Regions from separate parts of the Streptomyces sp. NPDC003379 genome, predicted to be linked through region 4. Evidence: riboswitches for the same ligand, from Rfam matches in the RefSeq annotation. Region 4 holds a riboswitch; each other region holds the start of a gene.
The links. A riboswitch is a leader RNA that binds a small molecule or an ion and turns the genes downstream of it on or off. The one in region 4 is predicted to bind cobalamin.
Positions count from the first base shown of each region.

Region 1: another riboswitch for cobalamin. It lies ahead of ACWDVB_RS10965 (ribonucleoside-diphosphate reductase subunit alpha); the one in region 4 lies ahead of ACWDVB_RS28570 (cobalamin biosynthesis protein).
Region 2: another riboswitch for cobalamin. It lies ahead of ACWDVB_RS03290 (ABC transporter substrate-binding protein); the one in region 4 lies ahead of ACWDVB_RS28570 (cobalamin biosynthesis protein).
Region 3: another riboswitch for cobalamin. It lies ahead of cobN (cobaltochelatase subunit CobN); the one in region 4 lies ahead of ACWDVB_RS28570 (cobalamin biosynthesis protein).

Region 1 is NZ_JBSFRK010000009.1:100,319-104,004, reverse strand. Features, by position in the region: gene mctP (monocarboxylate uptake permease MctP) at 1-1,203, shown strand, start outside; gene ACWDVB_RS10970 (GNAT family N-acetyltransferase) at 1,280-1,774, shown strand; cobalamin riboswitch at 1,880-2,002, shown strand; gene ACWDVB_RS10965 (ribonucleoside-diphosphate reductase subunit alpha) at 2,131-3,686, shown strand, end outside.
Region 2 is NZ_JBSFRK010000002.1:161,468-165,153, forward strand. Features, by position in the region: gene ACWDVB_RS03285 (FecCD family ABC transporter permease) at 1-319, opposite strand, end outside; gene ACWDVB_RS03290 (ABC transporter substrate-binding protein) at 442-1,404, opposite strand; cobalamin riboswitch at 1,449-1,568, opposite strand; gene ACWDVB_RS03295 (Mov34/MPN/PAD-1 family protein) at 1,577-1,999, opposite strand; gene ACWDVB_RS03300 (amino acid permease) at 2,101-3,606, opposite strand.
Region 3 is NZ_JBSFRK010000001.1:334,017-337,702, reverse strand. Features, by position in the region: gene cobN (cobaltochelatase subunit CobN) at 1-1,669, opposite strand, end outside; cobalamin riboswitch at 1,710-1,835, opposite strand; gene ACWDVB_RS01440 (cobalamin biosynthesis protein CobG) at 1,947-3,317, shown strand; gene ACWDVB_RS01435 (precorrin-8X methylmutase) at 3,355-3,686, shown strand, end outside.
Region 4 is NZ_JBSFRK010000034.1:43,858-47,543, forward strand. Features, by position in the region: gene ACWDVB_RS28560 (anion permease) at 311-1,612, shown strand; gene ACWDVB_RS28565 (hypothetical protein) at 1,625-1,849, shown strand; cobalamin riboswitch at 1,985-2,135, shown strand; gene ACWDVB_RS28570 (cobalamin biosynthesis protein) at 2,243-3,196, shown strand; gene ACWDVB_RS28575 (cobyric acid synthase) at 3,205-3,686, shown strand, end outside.

The DNA.
Region 1 (3,686 bases), on a different contig from region 4:
TACATCGCGCTCCAACTGGTCGGCATCCAGGCGGTCCTCGACGTCATGGGCGTCGGCGGCGGCCCGGACACCCACTGGTTCATCAAGGACCTGCCGCTCCTGATCGCCTTCGCGGTGCTCGCCGCGTACACCTACTCGTCGGGGCTGCGCGCGCCCGCGCTGATCGCGTTCGTGAAGGACGGCCTGATCTATCTCGTCATCATCGTCGCGATCATCTACATACCGATCAAGCTCGGCGGCTTCGACGAGATCTTCGCCAAGGCCGGTGACGCCTTCGCGCAGACCAACCCGGCGACCGACAAGCCGCGCGGCGCCCTCGCGCCCGCCGAGGCCGGGCAGTGGACGTACGCGACGCTCGCGCTCGGCTCGGCCCTCGCGCTCTTCATGTACCCGCACTCGATCACGGCGACCCTCTCCTCCAAGAGCCGCGACGTGATCCGCCGCAACACCACCATCCTGCCGCTGTACTCGCTGATGCTCGGCCTGCTCGCGCTGCTCGGCTTCATGGCGATCGCGGCCGGGATCAAGGTGGACAACGGCCAGTTGGCGATCCCGCAGCTCTTCGAGACCATGTTCCCGGACTGGTTCACGGGCGTGGCCTTCGCGGCCATCGGCATCGGCGCGCTGGTCCCGGCGGCCATCATGTCGATCGCGGCCGCGAACCTCTTCACCCGGAACATCTACAAGGACTTCATCAAGCCCGACGCGACGCCCGCGCAGGAGACCAAGGTCTCCAAGATGGTCTCGCTCATGGTGAAGGTCGGCGCGCTCGCCTTCGTCCTCACCATGGACAAGACCGTCGCGATCAACTTCCAGCTGCTCGGCGGCATCTGGATCCTCCAGACGATGCCCGCGCTGGTCGGCGGCCTGTTCACACGCTGGTTCCACCGCTGGGCGCTGCTCGCGGGCTGGGCGGTCGGCATGGTCTACGGCACGCTGGCCGCGTACGGCGTCGCCTCGCCGACGCAGAAGCACTTCGGCGGCTCCTCCGACACGATCCCGGGCATCGGCGAGATCGGCTACATCGGCCTCACCGCGTTCGTCCTGAACGTCGTCGTGACCGTGGTCCTCACCTTCGTCCTCAGGGCGCTGAAGGCGCCGGACGGCATCGACGAGACCTCCCCCGAGGACTACACCGCGGACGCGGGCGACCCCGGCGTCGTCCAGGAACTGCCGAAGGCGACGGCGGGCGCCGGGCACTGAGCCTCTCCCCGTCACGACGTGGGCCGCCGGAAAAACCGGCGGCCCTCTGTCGTACCCGTGTTGCACACTGCGCGGCATGGACATCACGATCAGACACGCACACCCCGAGGAGTACGAGGCGCTCGGCGCCCTCACCGCGCAGGCCTATCTCGACGGCGGGCACCTGGACTTCGGGGCCGAGGACCCCTATCTCGCGGTGCTGCGCGACGTGGCGGCGCGCGCGGCCGACGCCGACATCCTGGTGGCCGCCGCGGACGGGAGGATACTCGGCTGCGTCACCTACGTCCCGTCCGGCGGGCCGATGGCGGACATCGCGCGCGAGAACCAGGCCGAGATACGGATGCTGGCCGTCTCTCCCGAGGCGCGCGGCCGGGGCGCCGGCGAGACGCTCGTACGCGAGTGTGTGCGGCGCGCCAAGGACGCGGGCCGCACCGGGCTCGTCCTGTCCACGCAGACGTCGATGCACGCCGCCCACCGGCTGTACGAGCGCATCGGCTTCGTACGGACACCCGAGCGCGACTGGAGGCCGATCGAGACGGTACCGCTGCTGACGTACGAGCTGAGGCTCTAGGCACACCCCTCCGGGCACCGCCCCTCCAAGCAACACTCCTCCAAGCACCGCCCCTGCGAGCCGACACAAGATGTGGGCCCGCTTCAGAGACCCGGCACAAGATGTATGCTCGTGCTCGCTGTCGCCGCAGGGGAATCCGGTGCAAGTCCGGAACTGTCCCGCAACGGTGCATGTGTACGTATTTGGCGTACGCGGAGTCCGAGGACCTGTCGACAGCGCACCCGTGCCGTCCGGCCCGGGTGCCGACCGTCCGGGCCTCGTGGAGTGGGCCGGTGGACGCGGTACGCCGCCCTGCCCGGGTGCGCCCGTGTGCCCTTCCCTCCCCTGGCCCAGAGCCGAGCGAGGGAGTGCCCCACGTGACCATCGCGCCTGCCGAACCCGCGTCAGTGCCGTCGACGCCGACGCCGATGCCGACCACCCAGGGTGCCGAGGGAACCGACGGACCAGGGGCCGCGCTGCTGCGCACCCTGACCGACCTCACCGCCGACCTTCCCGACGCCGACCCCGGCCGGGTCGCCGCCGCCGCGCTGCGGGGCCGGTCCGCGAAGGCCGCCGCCGAGATCACCGCGGAGCTGCGGGAACTGGCGACCGAGGCGGCCGCGGGGCTCATCTCCGAGGACCCGGCGTACTCGAAGCTGGCGGCCAGGCTCCTGTCGATCGGCATCCGCGAGGAGGCGGCGACGCAGGACGTGCGCTCCTTCACCGACTCCATCGCGGTCGGCCACCGCGAGGGCCTGATCGCCGACCGCACGGCGTCCTTCGTGACGGAGCACGCGGCCCGGCTCGACGCGCTGGTGGACGCCGCGCTCGCCGACGGCGCCGACTTCCGCTTCGAGTACTTCGGTCTGCGCACCCTGCACAGCCGCTATCTGCTGCGCCACCCGATCACCCGGCAGGTCATCGAGACCCCGCAGCACTTCATGCTGCGCGTCGCGAGCGGCCTCGCGGAGGACGGCAGCGAGCGCGCCCTGGACGAGGTGGCGGCGCTGTACCGCCTGATGAGCCGCCTGGACTACCTGCCGTCGTCGCCGACGCTCTTCAACTCCGGCACCCGCCACCCGCAGATGTCCTCCTGCTACCTCCTCGACTCCCCGCTGGACGAGCTGGACTCGATCTACGACCGCTACCACCAGGTCGCGCGGCTCTCCAAGCACGCGGGCGGCATCGGACTCTCGTACTCCCGCATCCGTTCCCGTGGCTCGCTGATCCGTGGCACGAACGGGCACTCCAACGGCATCGTGCCGTTCCTGAAGACCCTGGACGCCTCGGTCGCCGCCGTGAACCAGGGCGGCCGGCGCAAGGGCGCGGCCGCGGTCTACCTGGAGACCTGGCACTCCGACATCGAGGAGTTCCTGGAGCTGCGCGACAACACCGGTGAGGACGCGCGCCGCACGCACAACCTCAACCTCGCGCACTGGATCCCGGACGAGTTCATGCGCCGGGTCGCCGCCGACCAGGACTGGTCGCTGTTCTCCCCGGCCGACGTGCCCGACCTCGTCGACCTGTGGGGCGAGCAGTTCGACGCCGCCTACCGCGGGGCGGAGGCCGCCGGGCTCGCGAAGAAGACCATCCCGGCCCGGGAGCTGTACGGCCGCATGATGCGCACCCTCGCGCAGACCGGCAACGGCTGGATGACGTTCAAGGACGCCGCCAACCGCACCGCCAACCAGACGGCGGAGCCGGGCCACACCGTGCACTCCTCCAATCTCTGCACGGAGATCCTGGAGGTCACGGACGACGGCGAGACGGCCGTCTGCAACCTCGGCTCGGTCAATCTCGGCGCGTTCGTGGACGCCGCCGCCGGTGACATCGACTGGGAGCGGCTCGACGAGACCGTCCGTACCGCCGTCACCTTCCTCGACCGCGTCGTCGACATCAACTTCTACCCGACCGAGCAGGCCGGGCGCTCCAA
Region 2 (3,686 bases), on a different contig from region 4:
CGAAGATGCCGCCGAGCACGATCGCGGAGACGGCGCCTACGGAGGCGCCCGAGGAGACTCCGAGCAGGAAGGGGTCGGCGAGGGGGTTGCGGACCAGCGCCTGGAGGACGGTGCCGATGACTGCCAGTCCTGCTCCGACGGTGGCGCCCAGTAGGACTCTGGGGAGTCTTACGTCCAGGACGATGGTTCTGAACGGGGAGGGTTCTGCTCTGCCGCTCAGGATCTCCAGGACCTGGCCCGGGGGGATTCTGACTGAGCCGAGGGCCAGCCCGGCGACTGTCGCTGCCGCGAGGGCTGCGGTGAGGGCTCCGCAGATCAAGAGGTGCCGCCCCTTTGACCTCGGTGTGTCGCCCTTCGGGCTCGTCCTCAAACGCCGGACGGGCTGAAACCTGCCTCCCCCGGGCCGGAACGGGCGCCGGACGGGCTCTGTTTCCTGGCCCCTCACAGCTGTGCCGCCAGCTTTCCCACCGCCTTGGGTGCTCTTACTCCCGTCACCGCGTCCGACAGCGGCAGCACCGCGAAGCGCTTGTGCTTGATGGCCGGGACGTCTGCCAGGGCCGGGTCGTCGAGGAGGCGCTGCTTCTTCTGGGCGACCGTCGTGGCGCCGTAGTCGAGGATCACGATGATCTCGGGCCGGCGCTCGACGACCGTCTCCCAGGACGCGTCGCCGAAGGACTTGTCCACGTCGGCGAAGACGTTGCGGCCGCCCGCCCGCTCGACGATGTCGTTGCCGATGCCCCGGCCGCCCAGCGTGAACGCCGTCTTGTCGCCGCTGTCGTAGACGAAGACCGGGACCGGCTTCCCGGCCTTCGACTTCTTCTCGGTGGCGGCCAGTTCACGCTTCGCGCCGCTCACCCACGTGTCGGCGCGTTCGCGCACCCCGAAGGTGGAGCCGACCTCGCGCACCTCGCGGTACACGTCGTCCATCGTGACCGGGCGCTTCGCGCAGCCCTCGATGTCGAGGCGGCTGTCGATGCCGGACTTGGCGAGCGCGGAGCGGCTGCGGCCGTCGCCCGCGAGGAAGGCGCTGGCGTAGCCGCCGTAGACGAAGTCGGGGTTGGCGGAGAGCAGCTTCTCGTAGGAGGGGTACTCCTTGGCGAGCACGGGGACGGACTTGTACGCCTTCTCGTACTTCGGCAGGACCTTGTCGTCGAGGTAGGCGGTTCCGGCGAGGCGGTCGCGCAGGCCCAGTTCCAGCATCACCTCGGTGACGTGCTGGTTCATGGTGACGGCGCGCTTCGGGGGTGCCTCGTACGTCGTCTTCACGCCGCAGTTGGTGACGGTGTACGGGAATCCGGCGGCCTTGGCGGCGGGCTTCCCGGAGTCGTCGCCGGGTGAGGCGGAGCATGCGGCGAGCGGGATCAGCAAGGTGGTCGCGACGAGGGCGCGTATGGGGCGGGACATGGCGGGGCTGCCTCCTCCAGGGGATTTCCGCGTCCCCTGCGTGGTGTGGAGAAGGGCGGCAGGTCAGTTCCTGACTCCCCCGCCCCCGCGTGGGGTGGGGTCACAGTGGCGGGACCGTGCCGGGTTCGCACCGGCTTCCTGGCTCCTGCCGCCCTAAGAAGGTGGTCGGGGGTCAGTATGCCTCGACGACCTGCACGTCTTCCTCGGTGACCTCGCCGTCCACGATGCGGTACGAGCGGAACTGGAAGGGGCCCGCGTCGTCGGCGTCCGCGGTGGAGACCAGGACGTAGTGGGCGCCGGGCTCGTTGGCGTAGCTGATGTCGGTGCGGGAGGGGTAGGCCTCGGTCGCGGTGTGCGAGTGGTAGATGACCACCGGCTCCTCGTCGCGGTCGTCCATCTCGCGGTAGAGCTTGAGCAGGTCACCCGAGTCGAACTCGTAGAAGGTGGGGGAGCGCGCGGCGTTCAGCATGGGGATGAACCGCTCGGGGCGGCCGGTGCCCGCCGGGCCCGCGACCACGCCGCATGCCTCGTCGGGGTGGTCCTGGCGCGCGTGCGCGACGATCTGGTCGTGGAGGGCCTGGGTGATGGTCAGCATGGCAGTCAGGATAAGCAGAGGGCCCGCGCCGTACCGGAATGTGGTACGGGCGGGCCCGAATGCTGGACAGGTGCCCCGAGAAGGTGCCTGCGGGGCCGGTGTCAGTCCTTCTCGACCGGCTCGCTGTCGGAGGCGACGGCGGCGGGGTACTTGCGCTTGTTGAACGCGGCGGCCTGCGGGTCGCGGCTCTTGAGGATCAGGTAGGCGACCCCGAGGATCGCGGCCCAGACCGGAGCGGCGTACAGCGAGACACGCGCGTCCTTGTCGACGCCCATCATCACGATGACCATGCCGATGAAGAGCAGCGCGAACCAGCTGGTGTACGGGGCTCCGGGCGCCTTGAAGGTGGACTGCGGCAGCTCGCCGCGGTCGGCCATGCGGCGGTAGCGGATCTGGCTGGCCAGGATCATGATCCAGGCCCACATGCCGGAGATGGTCGCGAAGGAGACGACGTAGTTGAACGCCTCGCCCGGCCACTGGTAGTTGATCCAGACGCCGACCAGCATGAACGCGGCGGAGGCCGTGGTGCCGACCAGCGGCAGGCCGTTCTTCGTGAGCTTGGTGAAGAACTTCGGGCCCTGGCCGTTGAGCGCCAGGTCACGCAGCATGCGGCCGGTGGAGTACATGCCGGAGTTGCAGGAGGAGAGCGCGGCGGTGAGGACCACGAAGTTCACGATCGCGGCGCCGACGCCGAGACCCATCTTCTCGAAGGCCGCGACGAACGGTGAGACGCCGGGCTGGAAGTGCGTCCACGGCACGACCGACAGGATCATGATCAGCGCGCCGACGTAGAAGACGGCGATGCGCCACGGCACGGTGTTGATGGCCTTGGGCAGGACGGTCTTCGGGTCCTTGGACTCGCCCGCGGTGACGCCGACCAGCTCGACGGCGAGGAAGGCGAACATCACGATCTGGAGGGTCATCAGCGTGGAGCCGATGCCGTTGGGGAAGAAACCGCCCTGGTTCCACAGGTGCGCCACGGTCGCGGTGTCACCGGCGTCGGAGAAGCCGATGGTGAGGATGCCGACGCAGATCAGGATCATGCCGATGATGGCGGTGACCTTGACCATCGAGAACCAGAACTCCAGCTCACCGAAGAGCTTCACGGAGATGAGGTTCGCGCCGTACAGGATGACCGTGAAGACGAGCGCGTACGCCCATTGTGGGAATGAGTCGTGTGTCCAGTACTGCATGTACTGGGCGGCCGCTGTGACTTCCGTGATGCCGGTGACGACCCAGAAGAGCCAGTACGTCCAGCCGGTCACGAATCCGAAGAACGGGCCCATGAACTCGCGTGCGTACTCCGCGAAGGAGCCCGACACGGCGCGGTACATGAGGAGCTCGCCGAGCGCCCGCATGATGAAGAAGATGACGAGGCCCGCGATGGCGTACGCCAGGATGAGGCTGGGGCCGGCCTTGTGAATGGCCTTGCCCGCGCCGAGGAACAGGCCGGTGCCGATGGCACCGCCGATCGCGATCATCTGGATCTGCCGGGCCCCCAGACCGCGCTGGTAGCCCTCGCCCTCGCCGGACGGGCCGCCTGCGGCCTGCACGGCACCATTGCCGTCGTGCCCGTCGTGCTGCTCTTCGACCTGCACTGAGGTCATGGTGACGCCTTTCTCCATGCTGATCCGCGCCCGCTTACCGCGTGAAGGCTGCGGATCAGGTCCTGATCCCCCCGGATATG
Region 3 (3,686 bases), on a different contig from region 4:
GCGGGAGGTCGCCGAGCGCGGCGTCGGGGCCGCAGGCCGCCGAGAGGCCCGCGTTCTTGCCGGGCAGCCACTCCAGGTTGCCGTGCTTGCCGAGGTGGACCATCGCGTCGGCGCCGAACCCGCCGTCGTCGGCGGACGCGGCGATCCAGCGGTACGCCGCCAAGTAGTGGTGCGACGGCGGCAGATCGGGGTCGTGGTAGATCGCGATGGGGTTCTCGCCGAAGCCGCGCGGCGGCTGGATGAGGATGAGCAGGTTCCCGCGCCGCAGCGCCGCGAGCACGATGTCGCCCTCGGGGTCGCCCCCCTGGCCCACGCGCGAGCGGTCCAGGAACATCTCGCCGGGCGGCGGCCCCCAGTGCCGCTCGACCGAGTCGCGCAGCTCCCGCGGCAGCGTCGCGTACCAGCGCTTGTAGGCGGCGGCCGGGATGCGGACGGGGTTGGCGGCCAGCTGCTCCTCGGTGAGCCACTCCCGGTCGTGCCCGCCCGCGTCGATCAGCGCGCGGATGAGTTCGTCGCCGTCACCGGAGACGAGGCCGGGGATGTCGGCCTCGGGACCGAAGTCGTAGCCCTCGACGCGCAGCCTGCGCAGCAGCGCGACGGCGGACGCGGGGGTGTCCAGGCCGACCGCGTTGCCGATCCGCGAGTGCTTGGTCGGGTACGCGGAGAGGACGAGGGCCAGGCGCTTGTCGGCGGCCGGGATGTGCCTCAGGCGCGCGTGGCGTACGGCGATACCGGCGACCCGGGCCGCGCGCTCGGCGTCCGCGACGTACGCGGGGAGCCCGTCCTCGTCGATCTCCTTGAACGAGAACGGCACGGTGATGAGCCGGCCGTCGAACTCCGGCACCGCGATCTGGCTCGCGGCGTCCAGCGGCGAGACGCCCTCGTCGTTCTCCTCCCAGGCCGAACGCGACCCGGTCAGGCAGAGCGCCTGGAGGATCGGCACGTCGAGGCCGGTCAGCGCGCCCGCGTCCCACGACTCGTCGTCGCCGCCCGCGGAGGCCTCGGCGGGCTTGGTGCCACCGGCGGCGAGGACGGTGGTGACGATGGCGTCGGCGGCGCGCAGCTCGTCGATCAGCTCCGGCTCGGGGGCGCGCAGCGAGGCCACGTACAGCGGCATCGGGCGGGCGCCCGCGTCCTCGATGGCGCCGCACAGGGCGTCCACGAAGGCGGTGTTGCCGCTCATGTGGTGGGCGCGGTAGTAGAGCACCGCGATGGTCGGGCCCTCGACCGCGCGAGCGGTGCGCTCCAGCGGGCCCCAGGACGGGGCGGGCGCCGGCGGGTCGAAGCCGTGGCCGGTGAGGAGCACGGTGTCGGAGAGGAAGCGGGCGAGCTGCTCCAGGTTCGCGGGGCCGCCGTGCGCGAGGTAGGCGTGCGCCTCGGCGGCGATGCCGATCGGCACGGTCGAGGAGGCCATGAGCTGGGCGTCGGGCGCCTGTTCACCGGTGAGCACGACCACCGGCAGGCCGCTGGCGGTGAGCTGGTCCAGGCCGTCCTGCCAGGCGCGGACGCCGCCGAGGAGGCGTACGACGACGAGGTCGGCGCCGTCGAGGAGCGAGGGCAGCTCGGTGAGGTCCAGGCGGGAGGGGTTGGCGAACCGGTAGTCGACCGGCCCTCCCGCCGCGCGGGCGCTGAGCAGATCGGTGTCGGAGGTCGACAGCAGCAGAAGCATGCGGGCGCAGGCCTTCCTCGGGGTGTCCGCGCCCCGGGTGGTCGTATGGACGGCAGGAGTTCCTGGCTCACCCCACGTCGGTGGGGCTCACAGTGGCGGGACCGCGCCGGATTCGCACCGGCCTTCCTCCCCAGGGTCCTGGTGGACCCACGCCGTCGCTGGCGTCGACGGACCTGGCGGCCCGCCGCCTGCATAGTAAGTCCTGCCCACCTCCGGTGGGGCGGCCGCCTGCCGGGACGGCCCGCCTCGGGAGGCGACCCGGCGGATCGGCGTGGGTATGCTCGCCGCCATGCCGCCCACCCGAGCAACCTCCACAAAACAGGGCGAACCCCCCATACGTGAGCGGATGCGCGACCGGGGTGACGCCTGCCCCGGAGCCCTCCGCCTGCACCGCGCCGACGACGGCGCGCTGGCCCGACTCCGCCTGCCCGCAGGGCTGCTGACGTCCCGTCAGGCGGCGGCGCTGGCCGACGCGGCGGAGCGCTTCGCGGACGGGAATCTCAGCGTCACCTCACGCGGCAACGTCGAGCTGCGCGGCCTCGGCGACGACTGCGGCGGGGCGCTCGCCGCGCTGCTCCAGGACGCGGGCCTGCTGCCCTCCGCACGCCATGAACGCGTCCGGAACGTGGTGGCCTCCCCGCTGGCAGGACTCGACCGACTCGGCCACGCCGACGTGCAGTTGTGGGCCCGTGAGCTGGACCGGCTCCTGTGCGCCGAGGAGTGGACGACAGCACTTTCCGGCCGCTTCCTGTTCGTCCTGGACGACGGGCGCGGGGACGTGGCCGGGCTCGGCGGCGATGTGACCTTGATCGCAGAATCGGGCGGCACGGTGCTGGTACGCGTCGGGGACGGGACCCAGCGCCTGCCGGGCCCCGCCGCCCCGCGCGCCGCCCTCGCCGCGGCCGACGCCTTCCTCACCGCGGCCCGCGAGGCGGGCAACGGCGCCTGGCGGGTAACGGAACTGCCCGAGGGGCAGAGCGTGGACCTGACGGGAGCGCTCGCGAGGGCGGGCTTGGCGGGGGTGCCGGTGCCGCCGGGCGCCGCGGAGGCTGTGCCGGTGCCGCCGGGCGCCTCGCCGACTGACCCCGCTTCGACCGACGGTTCGACGGTCGTGCCCGCATCCGCGCCGCCCGTGCGCAGCGCCCCGCCCGCTCCCGGTGTCGTCGGGCACGCCGTCGTGGTGAGCGCCTCCCTCGGCCGGGTGAGCGCCGCGCAGTGGCGTGCGCTGCTCCCCGCGCCCGGCGGGGAGATCCGGGTCACCCCCTGGCGCGGCTTCGTCATCCCGGGCTTCGCCGACGAGGGGGCGGCGCGTGAACGGCTGCGTGCGCTGGCCGACGTCGGCTACCTCACCGACCCCGCATCGCCCTGGCTCGGCGTCGGCGCCTGCGCCGGGCGGCCCGGCTGCGGCAAGTCCCTCGCCGACGTCCGCGCCGACGCCGTCCCCGGCGCCGGGGGCCTGCCCGTCCACTGGTCCGGCTGCGAGCGGCGGTGCGGGCATCCGCGCGGCGACTGGGTGGACGTACTCGCGACCGGGGAGGGGCGGTACGAGGTGACGGTGCGTACCGGCGGCACGGCGGCGCCCGTGAGCGGCGCCACCTTGACCGAGACGGTGACGACAGCACGTACGAACGTACGACGACATCCGTAATCATGACAGCAACGGCCACGAGATGAGCGAGAGCACAGTGTTCGACTACGAGAAGGACGGCGCGGCGATCTACCGCGAGTCCTTTGCCACCATCCGCGCGGAGGCGGACCTCGCCGGTCTGCCCGCCGACGTCAGCCAGGTCGCGGTGCGGATGATCCACGCCTGCGGGATGGTCGACCTCGTCCGCGATCTCGCCTTCAGCCCGCGCGTGGTGGCCGACGCCCGCAAGGCGCTGCGCGACGGCGCGCCGATCCTCTGCGACGCGAACATGGTCGCCAGCGGCGTCACACGCAAGCGGCTCCCCGCCGGCAACGACGTGATCTGCACCCTCACCGACCCGTCGGTCCCGGACCTCGCGGCGAAGCTCGG
Region 4 (3,686 bases):
CGAGAGGCGAGGGGCGGCTTCCGCTTCCGCTTCCCGCGGGCTCCGCCGGGTGACAAGTATCTCCTGGGCGGTCCGGCGGCCGGTCGGATCAGTGCGCGGAGAGGGGGGCCGAAGGGTGGCGGAAGGCGACACTCCGCCCGGATTTACGGCCGTGCGCCGCCAATCCGTACGATCCTGACCAGACACCTGATCGATACGGATCGACGAGACTCCGCTTCGGGTCACCGTGATGCCCGATCCAGTTCACTTTCCGTTCACCCAGGTTGCCTACGTTCCACATGCCACTGACGTCCAACAGAAGCCTGGGTAAATGGAACACATCACGCTTCTCCTCGGGATCGTGATCGTTACCGCTCTCGTGTTCGATTTCACGAACGGTTTCCACGACACTGCCAACGCGATGGCGACGACCATCTCGACCGGCGCTCTCAAGCCCAAGACGGCGGTGGCCATGTCCGCCGTGCTCAACCTCGTCGGCGCCTTCCTCTCCGTCGAAGTCGCCAAGACGATCTCCGGCGGCATCGTCAACGAGGACGGCCTCAAGACCGAGGTCATCTTCGCCGCGCTCGTCGGCGCGATCCTCTGGAATCTGCTGACCTGGCTGGTGGGCCTGCCCTCCAGCTCCTCCCACGCGCTCTTCGGCGGCCTCATCGGCGCCGCGGTCATGTCGATGGGCTGGTCCTCGATCAACGGCGGCACCGTCGTCACCAAGATCCTGATCCCGGCCCTCGCCGCGCCCCTCGTGGCGGGTCTCGCCGCGATGGTGGCCACGCGACTGACGTACCGCATCGGCCGCAACACCGACACCAGGGCGACGGCCAAGGGCTACCGCGCGGGCCAGATCGCGTCCGCGGGCCTCGTCTCGCTGGCCCACGGCACGAACGACGCGCAGAAGACCATGGGCATCATCACGCTCGCCCTGGTCACCGGCGGCGTCCTGAACCCCGGCTCGAACCCCCCGATGTGGGTCATCGTCTCGGCCGGTGTCGCCATCGCGCTCGGCACGTACCTCGGCGGCTGGCGCATCATCCGCACCATGGGCAAGGGCCTCACCGACCTCCAGCCGCAGCAGGGCTTCGCCGCCCAGACCAGCGCCGCGACGGTCATCCTTGCCTCCTCGCACCTGGGCTTCTCGCTCTCCACCACCCAGTCCTGCTCCGGCGCCGTGATGGGCGCGGGCCTCGGCCGCAAGGGCGGCGTGGTCCGCTGGTCGACCGCGAGCCGCATGTTCATCGCGTGGGGCCTGACCCTGCCGGCCGCCGGCCTGGTCGGTGCGGGCGCCGAGTTCCTCACCAAGCAGGGCCCCTGGGGCGTCGCGGTCACCGCCGCGCTGCTCATCGCGGGCTCGGCGGTCATCTGGGTGCTCTCGCGGCGCAACGCCGTCGACCACACCAACGTCACCGACGACGAGATCCGCCACGACGGCACCACCGCGGACGTCGAGCCCGCGGGCGTCGTGACCACCGCGATCGCCGCCGTCACGCCGCCCCCGACGGGCGCGATGGCCGCCGCGGACGCCTCCTCCGACGACCCGGTCAGGGCCACCATCTCGGCCCCGACCACGACCACGACCGGCGCCATGGCGGACCCCGCCAGGCCCGCGACGGTTTAAGGACACATCAGCATGAACATCGACTGGGCAGCTCTCGGTTCCGTCTTCGGAGTCAGCCTCGCCGTGACGGTGGCTCTCGTGGGCCTGTTCACCCTTGGCGTCGTCGGTCTCTCCAAGCAGGAGACGGCGTCCGCCTCGGGCGGCGGCTCCGCGGCCATGGCGCGCACCGGCGCGTACGCCTGCTTCGCGCTGTGCGCGGCGGCCGTGGCGTACGGCATCTATCTGATCGTCGCCTGACGGCAGAAGCTTCGGGTGGGGTGCGGGACGTGCGTGCGCGTCCCGCACCCCACCGTCATGTCCGGGGCCCCGCTGTGAGGCTCTGCTGTGGGGCTCCGCACACTCTCCCGCCGCAGGTCAACGGCGAGTTGACGGGCGTTCGCGGGGCGTGGTGGACTTCCGGGGCCAACTACGGCGGCAGAAGAGGAAGCCGGTGCGAATCCGGCGCGGTCCCGCCACTGTCACCGGGAAACCGTCCCCGACGCTCCCGTCAGCCAGGAACTCTCGCCGCCGATCACGTCGAACCAGGGCGCGGACACCCTGAGTGAGGACATATCGCCATGCGCGGCCGCCCACTGCCGGACCAGTTCCCGAGCGTCAGCTCCCTCCTCGGCACAGCGGTCGGCTGAGCCCATGAGTGCCGATCGCGACTTCGCGTACGGCGCCGCCGCCGGCCTCCTCGGTGACCTGCTGCTCGGCGATCCCCGCCGGGGCCATCCGGTCGCCGCGTTCGGGCGTGCGGCGGGTGCCGTCGAGCGGGTGCTGTGGCGGGACCACCGCGGGTGGGGCGCGCTGCACGCCGTGGTGTGCGCCGGGGGCGCGGCGGGTGCCGCCGCGCTCGCCTCCCGACTTGTACGCCGCTGCCCCACCGCGTCCATCGCGCTGACCGCCGCCGCCACCTGGGCCGTCGTCGGCGGGACCTCGCTCGGGCGGGAGGCGCGGGCCATCGGCGGCGCGCTCGAAGCCGGGGACATCGAGGTGGCCAGGGAGCGGCTGCCGCATCTGTGCGGACGGGACCCGCAGGCGCTGGACGCCGACGGGATCGCGCGGGCCGTCGTCGAGTCCGTCGCCGAGAACACCTCGGACGCGGTGGTCGGGGCGCTGGTGTGGGGCGCCGTCGGCGGAGTGCCCGGGCTTGTCGCCTTCCGCGCCGTGAACACCCTGGACGCCATGGTCGGGCACAAGTCGCCCACGTACCGGCGGTACGGGTGGGCTTCCGCACGGCTCGACGACGTCTTCGGGTGGCCCGGAGCGCGGCTCACGGCGGGCCTCGCGGCGCTGGCCGGGGATTCGCCCCGGGGCGCCCTGCGGGCCTGGCGCGCGGACGCCGCCAAGCACCCGAGCCCCAACGCCGGTCCCGTCGAGGCCGCCTTCGCGGGCGCCCTCGGCGTACGGCTCGGCGGGACCCTCTCGTACGCGGGGCGGGTCGAGCACCGGCCCGTCCTGAACGCGGACGGACGGGACGTCGACGTCGCGGACATCGAGCGGGCCGCGAAACTCTCCCGCCGGGTCGGCTGGCTTGCGCTGGGCGTCGCGGTGGGCGCGCGGGAAGTACTCCGTCGGTCACGGTCAAGGAGAACCCCGTGAAGAAGCTCATGAGTGGTGGACTACTGGTCGCCGGGACCACCTCGGACGCCGGGAAGAGCGTCGTCACCGCGGGGATCTGCCGGTGGCTGGCCCGCAAGGGCGTCGCCGTCGCGCCGTTCAAGGCGCAGAACATGTCCCTCAACTCCTTCGTCACCCGCGAGGGCGCCGAAATCGGCCGGGCGCAGGCCATGCAGGCGCAGGCCGCCCGCGTCGAGCCGAGCGCCCTGATGAATCCCGTACTGCTCAAGCCGGGCAGCGACCGGTCGAGTCAGGTCGTACTCATGGGCAAGCCGGTGGGCGAGATGAGCGCGCGCGGGTTCTTCGGGGGGCCTGGGGGGTCGTCCCCCGGGGAAAGGCTGCACGGGGGGCGCCAGGCGGCGCTGCTCGACACCGTCGTGGGGTGCCTCGAAGAACTCCGGGGCAGCTACGACGCCGTGATCTGTGAGGGCGCGGGCAGCCCCGCCGAGATCAATCTGCGGCGCACCGACAT